Regions from separate parts of the Pseudomonas sp. AC247 genome, predicted to be linked through region 1. Evidence: riboswitches for the same ligand, from Rfam matches in the RefSeq annotation. Region 1 holds a riboswitch; each other region holds the start of a gene.
What was found. Region 1 has a riboswitch for cobalamin ahead of cobO (cob(I)yrinic acid a,c-diamide adenosyltransferase). Riboswitches for the same ligand answer to the same signal wherever they lie in the genome.
Positions count from the first base shown of each region.

Region 2: another riboswitch for cobalamin. It lies ahead of ACZZ0B_RS12455 (CbtB domain-containing protein); the one in region 1 lies ahead of cobO (cob(I)yrinic acid a,c-diamide adenosyltransferase).
Region 3: another riboswitch for cobalamin. It lies ahead of ACZZ0B_RS09210 (TonB-dependent receptor plug domain-containing protein); the one in region 1 lies ahead of cobO (cob(I)yrinic acid a,c-diamide adenosyltransferase).

Region 1 is NZ_OZ409829.1:3,887,524-3,894,033, forward strand. Features, by position in the region: gene cobD (threonine-phosphate decarboxylase CobD) at 1-117, opposite strand, end outside; gene cbiB (adenosylcobinamide-phosphate synthase CbiB) at 110-1,018, opposite strand; gene bluB (5,6-dimethylbenzimidazole synthase) at 1,015-1,665, opposite strand; gene ACZZ0B_RS17525 (cobyrinate a,c-diamide synthase) at 1,662-3,062, opposite strand; gene cobO (cob(I)yrinic acid a,c-diamide adenosyltransferase) at 3,059-3,670, opposite strand; cobalamin riboswitch at 3,752-3,981, opposite strand; gene ACZZ0B_RS17535 (hypothetical protein) at 4,145-4,729, shown strand; gene ACZZ0B_RS17540 (PQQ-dependent sugar dehydrogenase) at 4,796-6,109, shown strand; gene ACZZ0B_RS17545 (C40 family peptidase) at 6,243-6,510, opposite strand, start outside.
Region 2 is NZ_OZ409829.1:2,714,482-2,720,991, reverse strand. Features, by position in the region: gene ACZZ0B_RS12480 (acyltransferase family protein) at 1-221, shown strand, start outside; gene nfuA (Fe-S biogenesis protein NfuA) at 279-863, shown strand; gene cobM (precorrin-4 C(11)-methyltransferase) at 1,075-1,821, opposite strand; gene ACZZ0B_RS12465 (cobalamin biosynthesis protein) at 1,903-2,316, opposite strand; gene ACZZ0B_RS12460 (CbtA family protein) at 2,313-3,014, opposite strand; gene ACZZ0B_RS12455 (CbtB domain-containing protein) at 3,026-3,223, opposite strand; cobalamin riboswitch at 3,348-3,569, opposite strand; cobalamin riboswitch at 4,539-4,750, shown strand; gene cobW (cobalamin biosynthesis protein CobW) at 4,850-5,923, shown strand; gene cobN (cobaltochelatase subunit CobN) at 5,927-6,510, shown strand, end outside.
Region 3 is NZ_OZ409829.1:1,977,671-1,984,180, reverse strand. Features, by position in the region: gene ACZZ0B_RS09220 (autotransporter outer membrane beta-barrel domain-containing protein) at 1-1,835, opposite strand, end outside; gene ACZZ0B_RS09215 (EAL domain-containing protein) at 2,089-3,672, shown strand; cobalamin riboswitch at 3,772-3,977, shown strand; gene ACZZ0B_RS09210 (TonB-dependent receptor plug domain-containing protein) at 4,071-6,008, shown strand; gene ACZZ0B_RS09205 ((2Fe-2S) ferredoxin domain-containing protein) at 6,008-6,367, shown strand; gene ACZZ0B_RS09200 (ABC transporter substrate-binding protein) at 6,364-6,510, shown strand, end outside.

The sequences.
Region 1 (6,510 bases):
GATTTCCGGGATCGGAAATGGCCACGGCGCGAGACCGCTGGACAGGTCGAGCCAGTCCGCCTCGGCGATGCCGTAATCGTGCGCCGCCTTACGCAGTCGGCCACCGTGCTCAAGCATAGAATTCAGCCCCCACGCAGAGAATCAGCAGCCATAACCATACCCCGCGCTGGACCAATTGCCAGCCACGGTCGATGGAATCGGCATCGGCCGGAGCGCCTTCGCCAAGTTGCGGACGCTCATGCAGTTCGCCGTGGTAAATCGCCGGGCCACCCAATTCAACACCCAGCGCTCCTGCGCCAGACGCCATCACCGGGCCGGCGTTGGGGCTGTCCCATTTTGGCGCCTGCGTACGCCAGCATTTCAAGGCGAGTCGGGTTTTGCCCAATAGCGCGTAGGTCAACGCCACCAGACGCGCAGGAATGTAGTTGAGCACGTCGTCGATTTTCGCTGCGGCCCAGCCGAAACGCTCAAAGCGCTCGTTGCGATAACCCCACATCGCATCGAGCGTGTTGCTCAAGCGATAGAGCACTACGCCCGGGGCACCGGCGACAACAAACCAGAACAGCGCGGCGAACACCGCATCACTGCCGTTTTCCAGCACTGATTCGGTGGCGGCGCGGGCCACGGCGGTGCTGTCGAGTTCATCGGTCTGGCGACTGACCAGATAGCCGACTCGCTTGCGCGCTTCGTCCAGATCATCCGCGCGCAACGCTGCGGCCACCGGGGCGACATGCTCGCCGAGGCTGCGCATGCCGAGGGCGCAATACAACGCGAGAATTTCGACCACCCAACCCACGTACGGCGCCCATGATAAGGCCGTGGCAAGCAACGTCAGCGGCAGCACCGCGATCACCCACGCGGTGACGCCATGGCTGCGCCAGCCACGACCACCGCCGTTGAAACGTTGCTCGATGCGCCCGGCAAAATTGCCGAACGCCACCAGCGGATGCCAGCGTTTCGGTTCACCGAGCAGCGCATCCAGCGCCACTGCGGCGACACTCAACAACGCCACACTCATTGACTCACTCCCCAATAATTTTCATACAGCAACTCATTGAGCGGCCGCGCCTGCGCCCACCCTTCGAGTACCAGCATCGGCGCCGGATAGAACTCCTTGACCGGGCCCAGGCACAAAACAGCCAGGGGTTTGGCGCCTGCCGGCAATTTCAGCAGATCGGCGAGTGCCTGTGGCTCGAACAACGAGACCCAGCCCATGCCCAAGCCTTCTGCGCGCGAGGCCAGCCAGAGGTTTTGAATCGCGCAGGACAACGACGCCATGTCCATTTCCGGCAGCGTGCGGCGCCCGAAAATGTGCTTGTCGCGATCATCCATCAGCGCGGCGACCAGCACCTCAGCGCAGTCGTTGATGCCTTCGACCTTGAGTTTCATGAACTCGTCACTGCGCTCGCCGAGGGCAATGGCTGTGCGGATGCGTTCTGCTTCGACGAGGCTCTGGATCTGACCGCGTAACGTTCGGTCGCTGATGCGAATGAAGCGCCAGGGCTGCATCAGGCCGACGCTTGGCGCCTGGTGGGCGGCTTCCAAAAGTCGGCGCAACAGCTCCGGCTCGACGCTGCCACCGGTGAAGTGGCGCATGTCGCGGCGTTCGGCGATGGCTCTGTAAACCGCTTCGCGCTCGGCTTCGGAGAATGCGTTGTCGGTCATGGCCCCATCGCGAGCAGGCTCGCTCCTACAGGGGATTGCGTTTCGTCAGGCACACCATCGCCCACTGTAGGAGTGAGCCTGCTCGCGATAGCGTCCTCAAGGGACGGCGCAAACAATGCAGCGACAGCCGCAGGATTCGACGGAAAATAGAAGTGCACATAAGAAGCCGTCATCCGCCCTTCCCGATAAACCGCCTCGGCGCCGCGCCCACCATTCGGGCTCAGCCCTCGAGCAATCGGCGTCAGTTCGGTAGTCGTCAACGAATGATGATAAGTGTGCCCACGCAACGAACCTTCCGGCAGATCCACCGCCTGCAACGCCAACGCCGCCAGACGCTTCTGCATCACCGCGTCGCCCTTGAGCAGCCCAACCAGCTCAGCGCGAGTGCCTTCAACATCCGTCAGCGAATCGAGCAAATACAGCATCCCGCCACACTCAGCGAGCAACGGCTTGCCCGCCGCATGGTGTGCAAGGATTGCCGCAACCATCGCGGTGTTCTGCGACAACGCAACATGGTGCAATTCCGGATAACCGCCCGGCAGGTACAGACTGTCCGCCTCCGGCAATTGCGTATCGCGGATCGGCGAGAAAAAGCTCAACTCGGCGCCCATCGCCCGCAGCAGATCCAGGCTAGCGCCGTAAGTGAAGGCAAACGCCTCATCACGTGCAACGGCAATGCGCACATTCTTCAGCAGCGGCTCAACAGCGACGACGTCCGGCGCGGCAAATTCCACGGCCGGTGGCAGCGCTACCTCGCAGCTGCTGGCCAGTGCATCGGCTGCGGCGTCGAGACGCACATCGAGGTCATTCAGTTCGCTGGCCTGGACCAGCCCCAGATGCCGACTCGGCAATTCAATGCCGGTCTCGCGCGACAATGCGCCGTACCAACGCAGACCTTCGGTAAGGCTGCCTTCCAGCAATTGCGCATGACGCAACGTGCCAACCCGGTTGGCCAAAACCCCGGCAAATGGCAGATCCGGCTGATACTTGGCCAGTCCCAGCGCCAGCGCACCAAAGGTCTGCGCCATCGCCGTGCCGTCGATCACCCCGAGCACCGGCACACCAAAATGCCGCGCCAGATCCGCGCTCGAGGGCGTACCGTCAAACAGGCCCATCACGCCTTCGATCAGAATCAGATCCGCCTCGGCAGCGGCTTCCCACAACAGCCGACGACTCTCCTGCTCGCCGACCATCCACATGTCCAGTTGATACACCGGCGCACCGCTGGCACGCTCGAGGATCATCGGATCAAGGAAGTCCGGGCCGCATTTGAACACGCGCACTTTGCGCCCCTGATTGCGATGCAAACGGGCGAGCGCGGCGGTGACGGTGGTCTTGCCCTGACCGGAGGCCGGAGCGGCGATGAGCACCGCCGGGCAGTGACGTGGTTGATTCAAAGTTCGACGCCTTTCTGCGCTTTGATGCCGGCCTGGAAGGCGTGTTTGAGCATGCCCATTTCGGTGACCGTGTCGCCCATCTCGATCATTTCCGGCTTGGCCGCGCGACCGGTGACGATCACGTGCTGCATCGGCGGACGTGCCTGCAGATCGCTGAGCACCTGATCGAGATCGAGGTAGCCGTGCTTGAGGGCGATGTTCAGTTCATCGAGCACCACCAGGCCGATCGACGGATCACGCAGCAGCTCACGGGAAACCGCCCATGCCGCTTCGGCTGCAGCGATGTCGCGCTGGCGATCCTGAGTTTCCCAGGTGAAGCCCTCGCCCATGACATGGAAGCGCACTTGCTCGGGGAAGCGGCGGAAGAACAATTCTTCGCCGGTGCTGTTACGCCCCTTGATGAACTGCACCACGCCGCACTTCATGCCGTGCCCCATGGCGCGGGCGAGCATGCCGAACGCCGAGCTGCTCTTGCCTTTGCCATTGCCGGTCAGCACCAGCACCAGGCCGCACTCGTCGGGGGAGTTGGCGATGCGTTCGTCGATCACGGCTTTTTTGCGCTGCATACGCGCCAGATGGCGTTCGTCGCGCTCGGGGGAATCAGTCATGGGGGAGCTCTCCGTTGGGGCTGGATAACGGCGGGCAGGCACAAGAATAGACGGCAAAAAGCCTGGCATCGCCCACCGTGATGCCGCTGGATGGATCAGGCCGGTCTCCGGGCTCATGAGCGGCGTTGGCCTGGCTGCGCGCCTTCCCGCTTCTGTCGAGGCAGTGGCTCAAGGCGCAGCTTTTACTCATTTACCGTTGCGGGGGCAGCGCCGGGATCGTGATTGTTCTTCACCTGAAGACAACCCTCACCGGCTTCCCTGTTTCACTCTGTCGACGTGGGTCACAGAGCACCTGAAACAAGCCGCGAAGGTTAGAGGGTTGGGGGTGGAGCGTCAATTAAAGAGGCGGCCATCGGGCGAATAACTGCCGTCGATCAATTATCTGGCGCCAATCTTGTGCCACACTGATACAAATGATATCAAAGAGCCATGCTTTTCCCGAAAAAGCCCATCACAAGAATAAGGATGATGACGATGCAAGGCATGATCATCAGCAACCCGCGCCTGGAATTCCTGCGCCCGCTGCTTGAACGCTGGTTTGACTGTATCGACCGCTTTAACGCCGTACGCGGCGACAGCGACACACCGTACTGGCATGACGAGAAAGCCAATCTCGGCCTGCTCTCGGCAGCGGCGTGGATGGCCGAACTGGTCACCCTGAACGACACGCCCACGCGCAAACAGAATGAAGAAGGTGAGCGCAATGCCCGCGCCGACCTGTTCATTGCCAGCGCCGAAGATCGCGCTTACATTCAGGCTACGCAGCGCTGGCCACGGGTCACCAACCTCAACCTGACCCAAGCCCTGCTCGACATTACCAACGATGCCAAACGCATCAGCTTTGCCAGCGACCTCAAGCTCGGCTGCCTGTTTGTCGCCCCGCAAAAAGCCCAACACAGCGCCAGCCCCGAAGAGCTGCAAGACATGGTCGACGACCTGCAAAAGGAACACACCTGCGCGGTCGCCTGGTATTTCCCCTACGCCTACCGCAAATTGCGCAGCGAAGCCGGCAATTATCATCCCGGCATTGCCGTGCTGTTCAAGGAGGCCCGCGGCTGAGCAGTTGAACCATCGGGCTTGCGACCTCCTCTATGATTAGGAATGCATTCATAGGGAAGATCAGCAATGCGCAAGCCCCAGCTCGTTTTCGTCATCGCCCTCGCCGGAGGGCTCGCCGCCTGCGGTGAATCCTCCAGCCTGCAAGTCACCGACGGCACCGGCCCGTCGCCGAAATTGCCCGAACCGAACAAGACCCTGATCCCGACGGTGAACATCGCCCCGGCGATCGGCTGGCCGGAGGGCGGCAAACCGACGGCGGCGGTCGGCACTCAAGTCGCGGCATTTGCCGAAGGCCTCGATCATCCGCGCTGGCTCTACGTGCTGCCCAACGGTGATGTGCTGGTGGCGGAAACCAATGCACCGCCGAAACCCGACGACAGCAGCGGCGTTCGTGGCTGGGTCATGAAGAAAGTCATGGGCAAGGCTGGGGCCGGCGTGCCGAGCCCGAACCGCATCACCCTGCTGCGCGACGCCGATCACGATGGTGTGGCCGAGACGCGCACGGTGTTTTTGCAGAACCTCAATTCGCCCTTTGGCATGACCCTGGTCGGCAATGATTTGTATGTCGCTGATACCGATCGCCTGTTGCGCTTTCACTACGAACCCGGCGCGACCGAGATCAAGTCGCAGCCAATCAAAGTGACCGATCTGCCCGGCGGCACGTTGAACCATCACTGGACCAAAAACGTCATCGCCAGTAAGGACGGCGATAAGCTGTACGTCACGGTCGGCTCAAACAGTAACGTCGGTGAGAACGGCCTGGATAAAGAAGAAGGCCGCGCGGCGATCTGGGAAGTCGATCGGGCGACCGGCAATCACCGGATTTTCGCTTCGGGCATTCGCAACCCCAACGGCCTGGCTTGGGAGCCTACCAGCGGCGCACTGTGGACAGCGGTCAACGAGCGTGACGAGATCGGCAGCGACCTGGTGCCGGATTACATTACTTCAGTGAAGGACGGCGGTTTCTACGGCTGGCCGTTCAGTTATTACGGGCAGCACGTCGACGTTCGAGTGTCGCCACAGAATCTGGATCTGGTGGCCAAGGCCATCGCCCCGGATTACGCGGTCGGCCCGCACACCGCATCGCTCGGCCTGAGCTTCGCCGAAGGCAACACCTTGCCAGCGCAGTTCAAGGAAGGCGCGTTCATCGGCCAGCATGGATCGTGGAACCGTAAACCGCACAGTGGCTACAAGGTGATTTTTGTGCCGTTTACCGGCGGCAAGCCGAGCGGTAAACCGGTGGATGTGCTGACCGGGTTCCTCGACAAGGACGAAAACGCGCTGGGGCGCCCGGTGGGTGTGGTGATCGACCAGCAAGGTGGCTTGTTGGTGGCGGATGATGTTGGCAACAAGGTTTGGCGAGTAACTTCTGCCAAATAATTTAGCGCCTGCCCCAAAACAAATGTAGGAGTGAGCCTGCTCGCGATAGCGTCGTATCAGTCGACATCATTTTTGACTGAATGAACGCCATCGCGAGCAGGCTCACTCCTACAGGGGATTGTGTGCAGTTGGATTATGGGTTGTGCGCCAGATGCTCAGGTTGCAATACGCGCTTGGCGCTTAGATAGGCCTTCTGCCAATACGCCTTCGACAGGCTGTCGAGCTTCACCGTGCCGCCCGTTGCCGGTGCATGCACGAAGCGCCCTTCACCAACGTAAATCCCCGCATGACTGACCTGCGAGCCGCCATTGGTGGCGAAGAAGATCAGGTCACCGGTCTGCAAGCCTTCCTTGCCGACATTCGGTGCCTGCATCACGATCAGCTCACGTGTCGAACGCGGC
Region 2 (6,510 bases), 1.2 Mb from region 1:
CGTATTCGGTGTACTTGATGCACGTGCTGGTGCTGTCGGCGGGCGGTTTTCTGGCGCGGCGCTACGGGATCAACCCGTATTTCATGTTCGTCGTGTGTGCGCTGGCGATTGGGATCGGCTCGTGGTTGAGCTACGAGTGGGTGGAAAAACGCAGCTATCGTTGGCTCAAGGCACGAATCGACGGCGAGTCGGACGCGAATCTTTCCCGACAAAAATACTAGGACTTTGTCCGGCGCAGCGATTGGCGTAAACTGCGCCCAAGCCTGCGAGGAGTTTCCATGACCGCTATTACCATTACCGACGCCGCCCACGATTACCTGGCCGATCTGCTCTCCAAGCAGAACACCCCGGGCATCGGCATCCGCGTCTTCATCACCCAGCCTGGCACTCAGTACGCCGAAACCTGCATTGCCTACTGCAAGCCGGGCGAAGAAAAACCTGAAGACACCGCGCTGGGGCTGAAAAGCTTCACCGCGTACATCGATCACTTCAGCGAAGCGTTTCTTGACGACGCCGTTGTCGACTATGCCACCGACCGTATGGGCGGTCAGCTGACCATCAAGGCGCCAAACGCCAAAGTACCGATGGTCAACGCCGACAGCCCGGTCAACGAGCGCATCAACTATTACCTGCAAACCGAAATCAACCCGGGGCTGGCCAGCCACGGCGGTCAGGTCAGTCTGATCGATGTGGTTGAAGACGGCATCGCTGTTCTGCAATTCGGCGGCGGCTGCCAAGGCTGCGGCCAGGCGGACGTGACCCTCAAGGAAGGCATTGAGCGCACTTTGCTTGAGCGCATTCCTGAGCTGAAGGGCGTTCGTGACGTGACCGACCATACGCAGAAAGAAAACGCCTACTACTGAGTAAGGTGTTCGCTGCGGAGAAGAAAAACGGCGCTGTGGCGAGGGGATTTATCCCCGATGAACTGCGCAGCAGTTCCAATTCAGGCAATGCATTTTCCCGTGATGAATGCATTGTCTGAAGCCACAGAATCAAAAGATCGCAGCCTTCGGCAGCTCCTACATTGGAATGTGTTTCCCTGTAGGAGCTGCCGAAGGCTGCGATCTTTTGCTTTCAGGGTCTGTAAAGGTGTGCATGCCCCGCGCGGTACAGCGATGACTCGCTAAACACCTCACTCCCCAACACCCGCCCGACCAGTATCAACGCCGTACGCCGAAAGCCTTTCGCTTCAACCTTCCCGGCAATATCCGCCAGCGTCCCGACCACCCAATCCTGATCCGGCCACGTCGCCCGGTGAATCACCGCAATCGGGCAATCAGCGCCGTAATGCGGCAATAGCTCGGCCAGAATCTTGTCTAGGTGATTAACGCCCAAATGAATCGCCATGGTCGCACCGTGCTGCGCCAGACTGCCGAGTTCTTCACCCGCGGGCATCGCGGTTTTATCGGCATAGCGGGTCAGAATCACGCTTTGTGAAATGTCCGGCAGCGTCAGCTCCGCACCCAGCAATGCCGCACACGCCGCCGTTGCCGTCACGCCGGGAACGATCTCAAACGGAATATTCAGCTCGCGCAAATAGCGAATCTGCTCACCAATCGCGCCATACAGACTCGGATCGCCGGAATGCACCCGCGCCACATCCTGACCGTTCGCGTGCGCGGTTTTGATCAGTTCGATGATCTGTTCCAGATGCAATTCGGCGCTGTTGACCACCGTTTCAGCCTGATGACCTTCAAGCACCGCCGTCGGCACCAGCGAGCCTGCATAGATGATCACCGGGCAACTGCGGATCAGCCGCTGGCCTTTGACGGTGATCAGTTCCGGGTCGCCGGGGCCGGCGCCGATGAAGTAGACGGTCATCGTAGAATCCTGTGAAAAAGAGGCGCAGCAATGGCTTCAGATGAAGATTGCTCATGATCGATGGCGGGGATTATCGGGTTTTTACGCGGCGCCGGCCAATGCGAAGGTGGCCTGGGCGTATTTTTGCCGGGAAATCAGCAGTTTTGCCGGTGCCTGAATCAACTGTTCGGCGAGGGCCAGCGCAGCACTTTCGGCAACGCCGTAACAACCGGTGCGTTCGTAAGCGATCTCGGAACGATGGCTGAGTCGCTCTTGGTAACTGGCCAATTCCTCGCTGCTGAAGTACAGCAATGGCAACGCCAGTTGTGCGGCGAGTTCCTGTAAACCGGGTTCATCGCGTTTCAGGTCGATACTGGCCAGAGCCTTGACCGCATGAAGCTCGATGCGATGTGCCTGTAACGCCTGATCAAGTAACGCGCGCAGCGTGCTGGCAGGGCAGCCGCGCTGGCAGCCCAGGCCGACCACAAAGGTCGGCGCTGCGCTGTCATTTGTCATGCGTGGTATTGGCCAGCGCTTTTGCGGCGGAACAACCAGGCACTGATCAGGCCCAGGGTCAGCCAGAACACTACGTTGGTCAGCTGCGAAGCGATTTTGAACTGCGCTTCCAATGCTTCAGGGGCGAGCATCGAATGCACTTGCGGCTGTGGGGCGCCGATCACGTGCGGCACGGCGAGAATCGCCACACCGAGGACTTTCATCAGCCAGTGACGGCTGAACGCGATCAATGACAGGCCGACGGCAGTCGACGCGGCAGTGCCGATCCACCACATCTGTCGCGAAGCCAGATCAGCGGCCGCGGTGCCCGGCAGTTCTGGCGGCAGGCCCAAAGTCGGCGCGAGGACGAACGTGGCGTAGCCGGCCAGGCCCCAGAGCAGGCCTTGCGAGGTTTTGGTCGGTGCGCGCAGGGTGTAAAGGCCGGCGAGCATCAGGGCGAAACCGACGGCTACCACCAGATTGCCGCCCGTGGTCGAGACCACGCGCTGCCAGCCGTCTTCCGGCTCCCAGGCTTCGGCGTCGTGGGTGTGGCCGGCCATGGCGCCTTCGGCGTGTTCATGCACGGCGATGGGTTCGGCTTTTTCGAAAGTTTCCGCTTGAAGAATCAGCGGCGAGACCCAGAAGCTTTGCAGCAGGGTGAGGAGCAGGGCGGCCAGAAGACCGGTGAACCCTGCGGTTTGCGCAATACGCTTGATCATGTCGGCAGGTCTCAGTGGCACGGGAACGCGGCGCTGTGGCGGGTATCGTGGGCGGCGTTGTGCACCGCTTCGATGTGCGAGAAGCCGGCGAAGTAGACCAGGCTGGCGCCGAGGATCGACGCGAAGATCGCGGCGCTCAGGCGTTGGCTCAGTGTGGCGCTGCTGGTGATTTTGTCCGTGTTGCTGCCGGTGCTGCTGATGATCGACATGGCGCTTCCCTCTGGAGTGTCAGCGGGTGAATCGAGCGCATGAAAACCCCTGCGGGTCGGGCTCGCAGAGGTTCGAACAGCGCCCGCCCACCGCGGGTTTGTTATGTTCAGCGACGCACGAGGTGCGAGCTGTGTGTTGCGGGCCGGTCTCCGGGCTCACGAGGGGTTGGCGTCAGGCCGACCTGCAAGCGTCTCCTTCCCATGCCGTACGGGCACAGTGGTTTTGACGCTTCGCTCGCTTACCGTTGCGGGGGCAGCACCGGACTGACATGGGCTTGAGTAAAGCACATGATTCACCGGTTTCCCGTTTCACCCTGTGAAGGGCACCCGTAACAAGTTGTGTAGGAGAGCATGGGGTTGGGTTTTTAGTCAATTTTTTGGGGTGGATCCGTTGCTGCGGTAACGGCGTCTTAGGGTTCCGCCCTTACGGCGGGTCACCTTTTCCAAACGCCGAAAAGGTAACCGAAAAGGCTTGCTCCTACGTGCGGCCCGCTCGCTGGGGCTCGGGGTCCCTTCGCTCCGGGATCGATCCGGGCGCAGCGCCTACGGTTTGCTTCGCTGCACCTCCTCTCGCTGTGTTTGGCTGCGCCAAACGGTCGCTGCGCTCCCACGCCCGGATCAATCCCTCCACTCAGCCTTCCGACGTCGCCTTACAGATCAAAAGCCGCAGCCGAGCTAACGCTCATCCTGTTGAGTGGTGAGGAGCGTGGGTGTTCCGCTTTTGATTTTCGTAGGAGCAAAGCTTGCTCGCGATGACAACATACTTTCCGATGCGATCACCTGTAGGAGCTGCCGAAGGCCGCGATCCTTTGACTTTATCTTTTAAGAGCAAGATCAAAAGATCGCAGCCTGCGGCAGCTCCTACATGGGTTATCGGCTGTGCTTTTTGTTCGCTGGCGAAAGCAGGCTGGCAGCCTACCCACCTTTCGACGCAATCCCCTGTAGGAGCTGCCGAAGGCTGCGATCTTTTGATCTGCTTTGGCTCTGGCTTTTGATCTTTTGCCCCTTCGGCAGGCCGAGCGTAGGTGTCCATCCGGGGGGCAGGCGCGCAGCGCCGTGCGGCGCAGCCGCACACATCGAGAGGAGGTGCAGCGAAGCAAACCGTAGGCGATGCCCCCGGATGGACACCGTAGTGAGGGAACACTGAGCCTCAGCGAAGTGCCGTACGCCGGGGCAAAGCCTTTTGGGTTACCTTTTCGGCGTTTGGAAAAGGTGACTCGCTGTAAGAGCGAAACCGCCAGCGGCAGCACCCGCAGCAACGGATATGCCCCCAATACCAAAACTCAACGCCCATTGACCCACCACCAACCGATGCGTAGCCTTGCGCTTTCGAGGTTCTTCGGCCCACGCCGAAGCTAAGAAGGGAACGCGGTCAATGCCGCGGCTGCCCCCGCAACTGTGAACGGTGATGTTCGCTGCCACGCCACTGCCAGCTCAATCGATGAGCCCGCGGGAAGGCGCAGCAAACGCCAGGCCTCGCGCCTGAACACCGTCAGCCAGGAGACCTGCCTCGTCACAGATTCTCACTACAACCGGGCGGGGTGATCCGGTGGCGAACTCTCCAGGCACGCACGCGCGCTGCCGGTTCTCGTCCCGTATGCCCGCCGCTTGCCAAAGGGCATACCGATGAAAACACTGGCCAAACTCCCCGTCACCATCGTCACCGGCTTCCTCGGCTCGGGCAAAACCACGCTCCTGCGGCACATGCTCGACAACGCGCAGGGCCGTCGTATCGCGGTGATCGTCAACGAGTTTGGCGAGCTGGGCATCGACGGTGAAATCCTCAAGCAATGCACCATCGGCTGCAGCGAAGAAGAAGCGGTTGGTCGCGTCTACGAACTGGCCAACGGCTGCCTGTGCTGCACCGTTCAGGAAGAATTCTTCCCGGTGATGCGCGAACTGGTCGCGCGTCGTGGTGACCTCGACCACATCCTCATCGAAACCTCGGGCCTGGCCCTGCCGAAACCTTTGGTCCAAGCCTTCCAGTGGCCGGAAATCCGCAGCGCCTGCACCGTTGATGCAGTGATCACCGTGGTCGACAGCCCGGCCGTGGCCGCTGGCACCTTCGCCGCGTTCCCGGATCAGGTCGATGCGCAGCGCAAACTCGACCCGAACCTCGATCACGAATCGCCGCTGCACGAACTGTTCGCCGACCAATTGGCCAGCGCCGACCTGGTGATCCTCAACAAGGCCGACCAGACCAGCCCGGAAGACCTCGCTCGCGTACGTGCCGAAGTCGCCGAAGAGTTGCCTCCGGCGGTGAAAATCATCGAGGCCAGCAACGGTCGTCTGCCGCTGGACGTGCTGATCGGCCTCGGCGCCGGTTCCGAAGAACACATCGACAGCCGTCACAGCCATCACGATCACCACCACGGTGATGGCGATGACGATCACGATGACCACGATCACGACGCTTTCGACTCGATCTCCATCGAACTGCCGCAAGCCGACGAAAGCCTGCTGCTCGACGCCCTGACGCAACTGGTGGTCAAGCACGGCATCCTCCGTGTCAAAGGTTTCGCCGCTATCCCGAACAAACCAATGCGCTTGCTGATCCAAGGCGTGGGCACGCGTTTCGACAAGCATTTCGACCGTCAGTGGGGCGCCGAGGAAGTGCGCGTGACGCGTCTGGTGTTGATCGGTCAGGAACTCGACGCGGCGCAACTCGAAGCGCAACTGCGCGCTGCGCTCAGCGTTTAAGCCATGCACCTGCTCAGGACTCAGCCCGGCGGTTTCGTCTCGGATGACAACATTGCCGACCTTGGCCAAACCCCCGCCGAGCTGGTGATCCTGTGCAGCGGTGATTCCAGCCTGGCGCTGCTCGCCGAAGCGGCGCAGCAGTTGCCCGAGGATTATCCGAGCCTGCGTCTGGCCAATCCGATGCAGGTGCAGAATCACGCTTCGGTCGACTTGTACGTCGATGAAGTGTTGCGTCACGCCAAGGTCATCCTGATTTCGCTGCACGGCGGCATCGCCTATTGGCGGTATGGCGTCGAGCGTATGATCGAGTTGGCCGAGCGCGGTGTGCAGGTGATTCTGGTGCCGGGTGATGATCGGCCCGATCCGGAGCTCAGCGACTTGAGCACCGTCAACGCCGAAGATCGCGACCGGCTCTGGCAGTTCTTGCGCCAAGGCGGCCTGGGCAACGCACTGGATTTCTTCCGTTGCATGGCCAGCCGTTGGCTCGGCCGCGATTACGCATGGAACGAGCCGCAAACCCTGCCGCGCACGGCGATTTACCACCCGACTAAAAACACCGCTGCACTGAGTGACTGGCAAGCCGAATG
Region 3 (6,510 bases), 1.9 Mb from region 1:
TCGGTCAGCGCGTCGATGGCTGACGAGCCGCTGCCCTTGCTGGTAATCGCCCCGCTGTTGGTCAGCGAAAGGCTCGCCGCGCCTGAAGCCTGCGCAAGAATCCCCTGACTGTTGCTGCCGCCAAGCGTCTGGATCGCCCCGCTGTTGACGATGGTTTGGCTGCCGCTGACCGACAACGTGCGAATACCGCGCTGCTGATCGCCGCGCGCGATCAGCTCACCGCTGTTACTGACGTTCAGCGTGCCGACGCCGCTGCCGGCGTTGAAGGCATTGCCCGCCAGAATCGCCGCGCCAGCGCCGTTGACATCGATCAGCGGCCCGGTAAACGTGACGCCGACATTGCCCCCCAAAGTCAGCGCCTGTATGCCAAACGAACCGATGCCGGTGCCGTCGCCTGAGCCGGCATCGGAATGGGTAATGATCGTGCCGCCAGCGTTGACGTCGACCGTGCCTGTCGGCGCCTGGGTCGAGACATAAATACCGTTGGCATTGCTGTGCAGTGTTTCGATGCGGTCGCCGGAATAGTTGACCCGCACGTTGCCACCGGTCGAGTCGACCCGAATGCCGCCCGCACCAAAACCACTGGCTAAAATGTCGCCGGAATAATCGATCAGCACGTTGTTGTTTTCAGCGCTGACGATGATGCCGTAAGCCCGCGTGGTGTTGGGGCTGCCCAGTACGGTGAGATTGCCGCTGCCGGTGACCGTCGCATCGCCGGTACCGCGCTTGATGATGTAGATCGCCCTTGAACCGGCGGTATTCGCGGTGCTGCCCACCGTGATCGGCGCGTTGTTGTCGATACTGATCGACCCGCTGCCACCGACGTTGTCGTTGGCGTAGATACCGTGGGCGGCACCGCCGGTAGTGGTGATCGCACCGTTGTTGACGATGGCGATACTGCCGACCGTGGAAAAGGAACGAATGCCGAAACCGTTGAGGCCATTGGTGCTGAGGGTGCCGTTATTGGTCAGGCGGGTATTGCCGGCGCCACCTTCGGTGAAGAGGCCGAAGGCGTTCATGCCGATAGCCTGGACGCTGGCGGCGCTCACCACGGTGGTGTTGCCGTTGACCGCTCGGGTGTGAACCCCGGCGTGATTGCCGATGCCGGCAGTCGGCAAGGTATCGTCGATGATCGGCAGCCCGGCAGACAACGCATCGTCGTTGTTCACCAGAATACTCACCCCGGCACCCACATTGACGTTGCTCTCGCCACTGCCGGTGGCCTTGGTCCAGATGCCGTTACCGCCAAGCAAGGTGATTTGCCCGCTGCCTTGATGGCTGAGGTTGATCGCACCGCCGCCGCTGGCGTTGATGTCGATGCCATCGTGCTCGTTGCCGACCACGCTGTTGAGAATATTCAGCGTGGTGCCGGAACTGACCGAGAACGTCGACGACCCGCTGCCGGCGTTGGTGATTGCCAGGGCGTCGAGCCCACTCCCGCCGACGTTGACCGTGTTGGTACCGCCATTGACGGACAGGTCAGCGTTGCCGGTGCTGCCAATCACGTTGGCAAACACCGCGTTCGCGGCCGTGGGCGGAGTGCTGTCGATCGTCGTGCCGCTGAGGGTCAGCGTGGTGTTGGCGTTGTTGCCGCGGCTGAGCAGTGACGACCCCGCCGTGGTGGTAATGCTCGTCCCCGCTTGAGTGCTGATCGCCGCATCGACAGTCACAGCGGGCATACAGGTTTGCGAGACGTTATAGGCACCCGCCGCCAGCGGTCCGCAGGCGGCCTGCGCGTCTGTCAGCATCAGCGCATTGGCCATGGCGACCACCACGGCACTGCGCAGCAAATGCGGGGCAAACCCGCCGATGGAGTGCTCGCAAACACGTTGCATGAAAACCTCCTTGTTAGGTGTTATCCACGGCGAACGGGCCACGCTCGGCGCCACTTGAATGTTGCCTGCTGATCACAGCTATAGACCTTAGTAGTTATTTCCGAAGAAGGAGCAAAACCGACCGAGGCTCAACCCATTCATCACCGACATTGATCTGCAGCAATATCGGCAAACCGCAACCGCCGTATTCTGTCTTTGCTGGATACAGCCGTGCTGTGCGCACGTCACAGGCCTGTGGCCAAGGTGGCGACAAATGAACAAAAAACGCATCGTCTGGGGGAGCATTCTCCTGGGGTTTCCGTGTGTCTTGCTGCCAGTGATTCTGATGGGCTACCTCGCCTGGATGCTCAATCTGGCGTCTGCTCAGCAGCGTCTGGAAACTCTCGCCGCTGTGGCCTCCAGCCGCGCCAATGGCACGTTCAACGAAGCCGCCGGGGCGCTGAAAGCCATCGCCGGTTCCCACCTGGTACCGTGCACGCCCGAGAGCATCGATGAGATGCGCCTGCTGACCATCAACACCTTCTCGGTGAAGTCAGTCGGCTATGTCGAAGAAGAGATTTACGCCTGCGGTTCCTGGGGGCCGGTCGGTCATCACGCCGTCCCTTGGCGCGAAGACTTCACCAGCGCCGATGGCGTGCGCGTGTCGCTCGGTGTGCAGTCACGCATCGTCCCGGCCAAACCGATGATGGCCCTGCAATATGCAGCGTTCAATGTGCTGGTCGACCCTGAGCAATTCCTCCAGGTGATGCTCGAAGACGATCTGCATCTGGCGGTCGCGACCGCGACCGGCCAACTGGTCAGCGCCTCGCGCCCGGGGGCCGAGCATTTTCTGAGTCGAGTGCACTCCGGCCCTCACGCAGGCCTTGAAGACGGTTATCTGTACACCCTCGTACACAACGGCGACTGGGTCGCCATTGCCACGCTGTCGCGCCATGAATTGATGCAGGGGCTGGTCCGCCGGGAAATGCTGCTGTTGCCGATTGGCGGCTTGCTCGCCGGCGTGTTGGTGTTGCTGATCATCCGCCGCACCCGGCAGCGCTTGTCGCCGCTGGCCGAGCTGAAACTGGCGGTGCGCAATCGCGAGTTCATCGTGCACTACCAACCGATCGTCAGCCTCAGCGATGGCGCCTGTGTCGGCGCCGAAGCACTGGTGCGCTGGCGCCATCCGGACGGCACGCTGGTGCGCCCCGATGCGTTCATTCCGCTGGCCGAGGACAGTGGCCTGATTTTGCCGATCACCGATCAGGTGATCGATGCGGTGATGCGCGACCTCGGTCCGCTGCTGGTCAAGGAACGGCAGCTGCACGTGGCCATCAATCTGGCGGCCAGGGATGTCAGCAGCGGTCGTTTCCTGCCCGGTCTGGAAGCGGCTGCCCGCAACGCCGGCGTGCAGCAGAAGCAGATCTGGCTGGAAGCCACCGAACGCGGTTTTGTCGATATCGACGCCGCCCGCGCCACCGTCAATCAGGCGCGCTCGCTCGGTTATCTGGCGGCCATCGACGACTTCGGCACCGGGTTTTCCAGCCTTCAGCATGTGCAGCAGTTGCCGCTGGACGTGCTGAAGATCGACAAGTCGTTCGTCGACAACATCGATCAGGATGCGGCGACCGGTTCCGTGACCGGGCACATCATCGAAATGGCCAAAAGCTTGCGCCTGAAGATCGTCGCAGAAGGCATCGAAACCGCGGCGCAACGCGATTACCTGCGCGACCACGGCGTGCATTACGGCCAGGGCTGGCTGTTCGGCAAACCGATGCCGGCCGAGGAGTTTCTGCGCTTTTATCGAATGCGCGCCAACGTGGTCATCGACCACGCGGCGCTGGAGGGTGTGGCCTGAGGTCAGAAGCGCGCCTTGACCGAGACCATGAAGTTGCGTGGATCACCGTAGTAGTTGCCGAAGGTGCGCAGAAGTTGACGAACGGTCTTTCGAATGTTCAGATGCCGCCCTGTTTCAGGTGTCCCATGCCGCCGTGCATGGGGTGAAACGGGAAACCGGTACGTTCGAATCGAACAAGTCCGGTGCTGCCCCCGCAACGGTAGGCGCGTGATGCTTTCAACAAACCACTGTGGCCAGACGGCCATGGGAAGGTGAAAGCCTCGATACGCGCGAGCCCGGAGACCGGCCCGAAATGTCTGTTTGGCAAAATCCTGCGGTGGGCGGGCATGGGCCGGTATTGGCTGTGCGCGATGCCTTCTCCTGCATGCTCTTCTGCGAAGATCCTTTTCGAGAAGACAATGATTCGACCTTTCAACACCTCTGCTCCAACCCTTCTGTTCGGCTGCCTGTTCAGCCCTCTGTTGCTGGCCGACGACACGGCGCTGGAACTCAATCAGCAAATCGTTTCCGCCCCGTCGGTGGAGTCCACCACCGTCGCCGACATGGCGCATTACGGCAGCAAAGTCGAAATCGTCAGCCGCGAACAGATCGAGCGCGCCGGGCCGAGTGCCGACGTCAGCCGGGTCATGCAGATGTTCATTCCCGGCCTCTACGTCGCGCCGAAAAACGGCCCGTTCGACTACGGCACTTATTCGCTGCTGGGCGGGCACAATGACGACACGCTGATCCTGCTCGACGGCGTGCGCCTGAACAATCGCCTGTACGGCGGCCTCTATCTCGACACCCTGCCGGCCAACGCGATCGAGCGCATCGAAGTGCTCAAGGGTGGGCAGAGCCTGTTGTTCGGCACACAAGCGGTGTCGGGGGTGATCAACATCGTCACCCGCAGCCCGCAGTCGCGCCAAGCCATGGGCGAAGTGAACCTGGGCGTCGACACCTTCGGCGGCACCACCGAAGACGCGCGAGTGGAAAACATTTTCACCAACGGTTTTGGCGATCTGGGTTTGCTGGCGTACGTCAGCCACAACGTCTCCGACGGTTATCAACCGTATCGCAACCGCAACCTGAAAAACGTCACCGAGAAAAAGCGTGCCTACGAAGTCACCACGTTCGGTGGCAAGGCGATCCAGTCGTTCGGCGACGATTCGCGGCTGGAGCTGTTTTATCAATACGCCGACGCCAAACTCGATTTCGCCCGCCCGGTCGACAATCACAACACCACCAACGACCGTGTGCAGCAGATCGCTACCGCGACGTTCGAACAGAGCCTCAACGAGCGCTTCAGCTACTTCGTCAAAGGCCACATCAACGATTGGGACACGCGTTACACCCGGGTCAACAATGTCGAGGGCGGCGCCACCAAAGTCATCAATCACAACGACTACTGGGGTTTCACTGACTGGGGCGTGCAGGCCGAAGGCAAGGCTGAACTGCCCGGCGGCCATGTGCTGGTGTTCGGCAGCGACAACCAATGGTTCAAGGGTCAGGACGATGTGCTGATCATTGACAACGACAAGGCCGAAGCCCACGCGATCTATACGCAATTGCGCCCGCAGATCGACGCCCTGCCCGACTGGCATCCCAGCATCGGCGTCCGTCACGAGGCCATGGGCGGCGGCGACAGCGCCACGGTCGGCATGCTCACTTCGCTGTATGACCTCAGCGACAACTGGTCGCTGCGCGGTCAATACGGCAGCGCCTACAAGCTGCCGAATGCCGAGCAACTGTTCGTCAACGAACCGGGCGACGAGCTTGGCAACCGCAATCTCAAACCGGAAAAAAGCCGCAACGCCGAGCTGGGCCTCGACTACAAAGGTTTTTTGCTCGACCGCGAATTCAGCGCCAGCGTGACCCTGTTCAAACGCAAGATCGACGACCTGATTACCCTCGACGACATTCAGTGGGTCAACGGTGAAGGGCAGATCCGCATGCGCGGTTTCGAGGCCGACGCCAAACTGGCGCTCAATGACCAATGGAGTGTGCAGGCGGACATGACCCGCAACCTCACCGAGTCGCGCACGGGCGTGACCATCAATGACATTCCGAGCTTCTTCGCCCGCTCGCGCGTGGGTTATGAGTCGGAAAATCGCCTGTGGGGCGCTGGCGGGGCGATCCGTTATATCCGCGACATCACCAGTTCGAAGCAGGTCGAGTACGGTCATTATTCGGTGGTGGATGCCGACGCCTATCGCTACCTCGACAGCGCCCATCAGCACCGCGTCAGCCTGTTGGTGGAAAACCTGTTCGACCGCAATTACGTCACCAGCCGTTCGAGCAACGTCGACAACCTCGGGCGGCCGTTCACCTCCGAAGTGCGCTACACGTATCGCTTCTGATGAGTCAGATCAAAACCATCGACGGCGTCGACACGCACCCGGACTGGTCGCACGTGCCGGCGCATGCCCGCCACGTGTTCATCTGCACCGGCCCGCGCTGCACCCAGCGCGGTGCCCAGCAGTTATGGAAAACCCTGCGCCGGCACTTGCTGGAACATGACCGCATCGAGACGCCGGGCGGCGTGTTGCTGACCCGCACGCATTGTCAGTTTCCGTGCAACCTCGGGCCGGTGCTGACGGTGTACCCGGAGACGTGCTGGTATGGCGTGCACAGCAAGGCTGACGTGCAGCGATTGGTCGAGGTGCATCTGGTCGGCGGTGAGGTGGTCGAGGATTTGCTGATCAGGGCGCAGCCATGAAAACGCTTGGGTTATGCCTGGCCGCCCTGCTCGGCGCAGCACCGGTATTGGCCGACAGTTACCGCAACTGCGGCGAAACCTGGAACGCCGCGCCGCCGTCACGGATCGTCGCGCTCAATCAGCACGCGGCGGACATCGTTCTG